3 regions of the Paenibacillus sp. FSL R5-0345 genome follow, and region 1 is predicted to be linked to each of the others. Evidence: riboswitches for the same ligand, from Rfam matches in the RefSeq annotation. Region 1 holds a riboswitch; each other region holds the start of a gene.
The links. Region 1 has a riboswitch for cyclic di-AMP ahead of R50345_RS24875 (TrkH family potassium uptake protein). Riboswitches for the same ligand answer to the same signal wherever they lie in the genome.
Positions count from the first base shown of each region.

Region 1 (2,205 bases):
GGTAGTAGTCTTAATCCCGCCACCCGTTGAACCCGGTGATGCACCAATAAACATAAGAATAACCATAAAGAACTGAGAGGCTTGCCGGAGTCCGGCAATATCCACCGTATTGGCACCAGCGGTTCGGGGCGATACAGACTGGAAGAATGCCGATAATATTTTGCCGCCGAAATTAAGATTACCCAGTGTGCGCTGATTCGTAAATTCAAATATAAAAATAACCAAAGCACCAATAACAATAAGCCCAGCCGTGGTAGAGAGTACAACTTTGCTATGCAAAGACAATTTACGTTTTACACGAAACTCCACCAGATCAGACATGACAATAAAACCAATACCGCCGGAGACAATCAGAAACATCACCACGATATTCACTAGCGGGTCATATACATAGTCGGTTAAACTCCGAAAATCCCCAAAAATATCAAATCCAGCATTATTAAACATCGACACTGCATGAAATATCCCAAAATAAATGGCCTTTCCCAGCGGCATATCAAACGCCCAACGTATGGACAGCAGCACCGCTGCACAGCCCTCAATGACTAATGAATAAATAAGTACTCTCCGGATCAGCCGAACAATCCCCTCCATAGAACCTTGGTTCATGGCTTCCTGTAGGATTAACCTGTCCCGCAAAGAGATTTTGCGTTTCATCATCATGGCAAATAAGGTGGCCATTGTCATAAAACCTAAGCCGCCAACCTGGATAAGCAACATAATCACGGTTTTTCCAAAAAAGGTGAATGTCGTCCCGGTGTCCAGCACCACAAGTCCAGTCACACAGGTTGCCGATGTCGAAGTAAACAATGCATCAATAAAACTCACAGCATTCCCGCTCGTACTCGAAATGGGAAGCATAAGCAGCAAAGCTCCTATCAGAATAATCGATGCAAAACCGAGCACCATAATCTGAGGCGGAGAGAGCTTCAGAAACTTTGATTCAGAAACTCTGCGAAACTGTGAAGCCACTATGCTCACCCTCTTATCTTAATTTAAAGAATTCCAACAAAAAAAGCACTGGAAAACCAATGCTACCCTTGGTTCCTGCAGTAAATTAGCCTACGAGGTTAGCTGACGGATTCGGACTGTGCAGGCTGCCCTATTCGTTCCTAGAACGAAATTCACCCCTGATGAATAAAGTCACCTTTTACGGCGTATACTCATCTTTTCATTACTTCTTATGGTTCCCCCGTTTTCACCTGAAATTCGGCTATATACAATTGCATACAAATTATATCTGTTATTTCGATAAATCACAAAGACACAATTAATGGTGATTCATATGAAAAATGCGGTTTGGAGAGGATGTACCAGAAGGAGTGCCTTTTCTCATCACTTTTCCGTGTTTTCCCTGCAATTGCATCGTTTTTCATGAAAAATGAAGAAATGATCACTTTAAATTCATGGTATATATTCAGTTTCCTATTCTATAATATCTCTATTACCCATAAAAAAAATATACGATGATTTTTGTAACTATCATGGCACTAATACTATAATGGAACATAACATTGTCAGTTTACAAGGAGGCGTTACATGAATCCCGTTGGCCAGCCCTTACAGCAACGTGCCCTCTCCAAGTGGCTCATCATCTCGGGCATTATCGGTCTTATTCTATTTATTATGTTTCAGATTGCCCCCTCGGTGCTAAATAGCCCTGCCGGGGAAGATACTACCGTCATCAGTAAGGCGGAAGCCCGCGACAAAGCGATATCATTTGCGGAACAAAAGTTAAACTATACCAAAGCACCAAACGATCAGTGGAATGTACTTTATGAAACGGATTCTTCCTTTTATGGTTATATGTCCCGCGAGAAGCTTTTGGAGGACTATACAAAAAAGAAATTGGATCAACGATATCCTTTTGACATCTTTCGTGTAACACTTAGTCCTTCAGCGGAACAAGAGCCACTGATCTCCGTTGACCTCAATATGTATACTGGCGCAGTTGTCGCCTTCACACAAGGAGCAGAAGGATCATCTGCAGAATCGGCAAGCAATGTAACCACTGGTGCAAAAGAAGAGGACAAGGGTGCTGACTTGTCTTTGGCACAAAAAGAAAATCTTGCCCGCCCCTGGCTTCAGGAATGGGATGTAAATCCCGCCAAGCTGCAAATTGAATCGAATGCAGGATACTATGGGCTCGTGTATACTGACCGTTCCGTTCAGATCGGCGAATCCTTGCTTCACTATTATTTCGAT
Region 1 covers NZ_CP009281.1:5,657,293-5,659,497, forward strand. The annotation lists gene R50345_RS24875 (TrkH family potassium uptake protein) at 1-909, opposite strand, end outside; cyclic di-AMP (ydaO/yuaA leader) riboswitch at 1,044-1,225, opposite strand; gene R50345_RS24880 (CPBP family intramembrane glutamic endopeptidase) at 1,540-2,205, shown strand, end outside.

Region 2 (2,205 bases), 3.1 Mb from region 1:
TCTGGATTGATGATATTTAAGATAGGCTTTTCCGTTATCAATGGCGAGAATTTCTATCTTTCCGGAGGTGTGTGACATGGATAGGCGTACTCTTTTGCCAAGTCCTGAGGTTCTGGCTTTGGCTTCTTCTACAATTTGATAGACTTGCTCAAGAGGTAATACAAAATCTCGATTTCCGGCAACGGGACGATTCACGAAGAAGTAGTAAGGTGTTACGCCAGCCCATGAGAGTCGGTCTAGCAATTCTCCCAATATAACGGGATCATCATTGATGCCTTTAAGGACGGGGGTCTGATTTACGACAATTGCCCCAGCGTTGTGGAGGGCTTTAAATGCTTTTTTGGCTTCAGGTGTGATTTCACGAGGATGATTGATATGCGCCATAACATAAATTCGCTTGTCTTCGGTAGAGTAAGTACGAATCAGCTCCAACAGCTCTTCGTCTTCAGAGATCCGCATCGGATTAAATACGGGAATCTTCGAACCTAATCTGATAATCTTGACATGCTCAATGCTTCTTAAGTTTTCAATAATGGATCTTAGCTTTGGTGTGGAGAGAATTAAACTGTCACCGCCCGTAAGAAGAACGTTGTTAATCTCAGGGTGGTTTGCAATATACTCCAGTCCCGGAGAGACATCAGACATCGCTTCTTTCACGTCATTTCGGAACAGGCGTTTACGGAAGCAGTAACGGCAATAGGCTCCGCAGACCTCGGATACAATCAGTAATGCTGTTGTTTTATACTTGTGCTGACAACCCGGCACCACATAATTCGTGTCTTCATCCGAAGCATCCCAACGTCCATATTCCAGCAGTTCACCTTCGTTAGGGATAACCAGTTTACGAATGGGATCATCTGGATCGTCCCAGTTGATCAAAGACAGATAGTAGTCATTCACACGAAAAACAAATTTGTCCGTGATTTCTTTCAAGTTCTCTTTTTCCAGATCAGACAACATAGCAATTTTGTTAATATCCGTGATGTACTTTACCTTTTGCACTTACATCTCTCCTTTGTCCCTTTGTGTGAGAAAAGAGGAAGCCTTAGTGTCAAAGGCCAATCTACTGCCAGCAGGGTCCAAAAAAACACAAAAAGAGACCCTTAGCAAGGGTCTCTGGTTATGTAAATAACATGAAAAGCAGACCCATCCACTGCTGACGAGGTTAGCTGACGGACTCGGGTAAGATGGTACCCTACATTCTAATGCTCAATGATTCGCCCCAATTAACTGGTTCCCCCGCTTTTCAACTGTAAAAGTTGGAAATTAAGCGTAGGTAAAGTATACCCCATGAAGTTTTGAAAAGTCAAAAGAGAATCCTAGATTCACCTTCAATTACTAGGGGGGCTTCCACCGAGCAGTTTAGGTAGCAGCGTTAGCAGCTTCTCCCGAGTTAACGCATCACTAGAGTTCCATTTGCTTCCGTCGAGCAGATAAACATGTCCCTGACGTACTGCTGGAATACTTTTCCAAAGTGAACTGTCTAGTAGTCGCTCCATAGCAGCCCTTGAGTCTGGACGCTCAGGAATGAGCATGAAGATATGATCTCCAGTATAGGCAGGCAATCGCGCTGGATCAACTTCAGCGAACCCTAATTCTTCATCCAGTATGGCTTGAATCTCCTCTGTCGGTTGTAGACCACATGGAGCATAAAGCGCTGTGGAGAATCCGGACATTCCCATAGCATACAGATGATTTCCGTGGTCATAGACCAAAGCAGAGGCAGTCTCTCCGGCTTGGAGACTGGTCTCGTAAAGATGCTGCCACATAGCAGCATTTTTGATTGTAAATGACTCCAGCCACGCTTCGGCTTCGCGTTGTTTACCGAGCCAGCTGCCTAGTGTTCGCATTCGACTTTCGAGTGGTGCAAAGGAATCAAAGGTGAGTGTCGGGGCGATGCCGGAAACGGTTCTATAGGCTCTTTCATCACTATTGGCCAAAATAATCAAATCTGGATTAAGTGAAGCGGTCAGCTGCGGGTCCAGCGGAAAACCAACATTGGCGAGCTTTTTAAGCCGATGTTTATAGACGCTGTTCCGCACGAATGCTTCATCTCCTCCGATGGGCTTCACGCCTAGTGCGAGAAGGTCGCCAAGTGTCTCTCCATGATAGACAATGCGTCTCGCTTGCTCTGGAATCTCCACTTCATGGCCTGTCCAATCTTTGACGGTAAGCTTACGACCTCGCTGATGCGCATATTGTCCG
Region 2 covers NZ_CP009281.1:2,581,118-2,583,322, forward strand. The annotation lists gene R50345_RS11065 (KamA family radical SAM protein) at 1-1,002, opposite strand, end outside; cyclic di-AMP (ydaO/yuaA leader) riboswitch at 1,140-1,283, opposite strand; gene R50345_RS11070 (AraC family transcriptional regulator) at 1,332-2,205, opposite strand, start outside.
Region 2: linked by a shared signal. The riboswitch ahead of R50345_RS11065 (KamA family radical SAM protein) and the one ahead of R50345_RS24875 (TrkH family potassium uptake protein) in region 1 are both predicted to bind cyclic di-AMP.

Region 3 (2,205 bases), 2.0 Mb from region 1:
AACCGCATAAAGAGGAATCAGGCTTTCTGTATTTCCGTGGAATGCAGCTACAAGCAGTGCTGACAGAACACCTAGAAAAATAATACCATTGGAGAAGCCTAGACGGTCACCACGAACCATAAAAGCATGCGGCATATATTTATCTTTTGCAAACATAAATGCAAGCAGCGGGAACGCTGAGTATGCCGTATTTGCCGCCAAGAACAAAATTACTGCTGTGATACCTTGAATGAAAAAATATAAAGTTCCGCGACCAAAGGTCGATTCAGCGATCTGAGAAACAACTGTGGCCTTTTCGTCAGGCACTATGCCGTACCAATACGCCAGGAGTGTGATGCCTGTGAACATAAATCCAAGTATAACTCCCATGACCATTAAGGTCTTGGCTGCATTCTTTTCTGCAGGTGCTTTAAAGTTTGGAATAGCATTAGATACAGCCTCTACACCCGTAAGAGCCGAACAGCCAGAACTGAAGGCTTTTAATAGTAGAAACAAACTAACATTAGAAACAGCAGCGCCAATTTCAGGGACATTCGCATGCACGCCACCTGCTGCATATTTAATAATACCGGAGATAATCAACACTACAATCGACACCACGAACAAATACACTGGGATTGCGATGAATGAAGCTGATTCTGTAACTCCGCGAAGATTAATTAAAGTAAGAAGAATAATAACGGATACTGCAATAAGAACGGTGTGATTATGAAGACTTGGAAAAGCCGATGTGATCGCATCCGTCCCTGCCGACGCACTAACAGCAACGGTCAGAATGTAATCCACTAACAAAGACCCTCCTGCTAAAAGCCCTGTCGGAACACCAAGATTACTCTTGGCAACGATGTAAGCTCCGCCTCCCTGAGGATAAGCGTAGATCGTCTGCCGATAGGATAAAATCAGGATGGCCAGCAGGCCCAATACGGCTAATGCAATTGGCAGGGAATACCAGATGGCAGTAAACCCTGCAGCCACTAGTACAATCAGAATTTGTTCCGTTCCGTAGGCTACAGACGAGAGCGCATCAGAAGACAGGACAGCCAGTGCTTTAACCTTGGATAACTTTTCATGATCGAGTTCGTTCGACTTCATCGGACGCCCGATCAATAGTCGTTTTACCTTGCTTACCATGGTGGATACAGTTCCTTTCTTTGGGAGCTGAAACGGAAATTCCGCGCGCTGTTTTCATTGGTGGATTTCATAAATGCAGACACTAAAAATAGCATACGGAAATGATCCGCATGCTATGCATGGTCATTATCCCACCTTTGCTTACGAGGTTAGCTGGCGGATTCGGGCTGTGGTATAGCCCTACGGTTTAAGTCCAATCGACCCATTCCGATTCACCCCATTGGCACGAATGCCAAGTTTGGTTCCCCCGTTTTTCCTAAGAAAATTCAGCGCATATTCAACTTCTCACAAGGTCTAATATTAGTCTACAAAGTGGTTACAGTAAAGCGTTGAAAAAAATGAAAAAAGAATGAAAAAACATCCAGTAAGCGCAAATACAGCGTCTTATTGGATGCTCTCTTTCATTCTCTTCAATTATCCCTCTGGATCGTGTTTTTAATCACTTTTCACATTTTTTCGGATCACTTAAAGTTAAAAAATCAAAATCCTAAACTTTCCTCTGTATCTAACTCCATCACTTCTTCTTCCTTACGTCCGTACCAAAGTAAAATACTAATTAAAGCAAAAGCGATTAACGCAAGGAATGGTATCGTAATGAATCCAAAAAAGTTCAAGTAATCCTTATTACAAGGAACACCAATTGTACAAGGAAGAACTTTACTTAACGCAGGAATTTTCTGTTCCGCATAGTGATAGATCGAGATACTGCCACCAATCAAGCTTAGTGGAAGTACATAAGGGATTATCCGTTTATCCCCTCGAAACGTTGCAATTCCCAAGAGGAATAACTGAGGATACATGAAAATTCGCTGGAACCAGCAAAGCTTACAAGGTTCATATTTCAATACTTCGCTCAAATACAAGCTACCGGCAACAGCAACTAAAGAGACGAACCAGGCCAGATACAGGCAGTTACGCTTGCAAAAAGATAGGAACTTTGTCACTTTGCCTCCACAGCTTTTGCGGCGTCATTAATTTCAGTTGAAATCGCTTCAATGTTAAATGGATCCGCAGTCTTTACTCCATTGATGTAAAGGGATGGCGTTGTAGTTACCCCTGCTTCAGTAGCTAGCT
Region 3 covers NZ_CP009281.1:3,648,850-3,651,054, forward strand. The annotation lists gene R50345_RS16140 (APC family permease) at 1-1,131, opposite strand, end outside; cyclic di-AMP (ydaO/yuaA leader) riboswitch at 1,255-1,413, opposite strand; gene R50345_RS16145 (disulfide oxidoreductase) at 1,611-2,075, opposite strand; gene R50345_RS16150 (DsbA family protein) at 2,072-2,205, opposite strand, start outside.
Region 3: linked by a shared signal. The riboswitch ahead of R50345_RS16140 (APC family permease) and the one ahead of R50345_RS24875 (TrkH family potassium uptake protein) in region 1 are both predicted to bind cyclic di-AMP.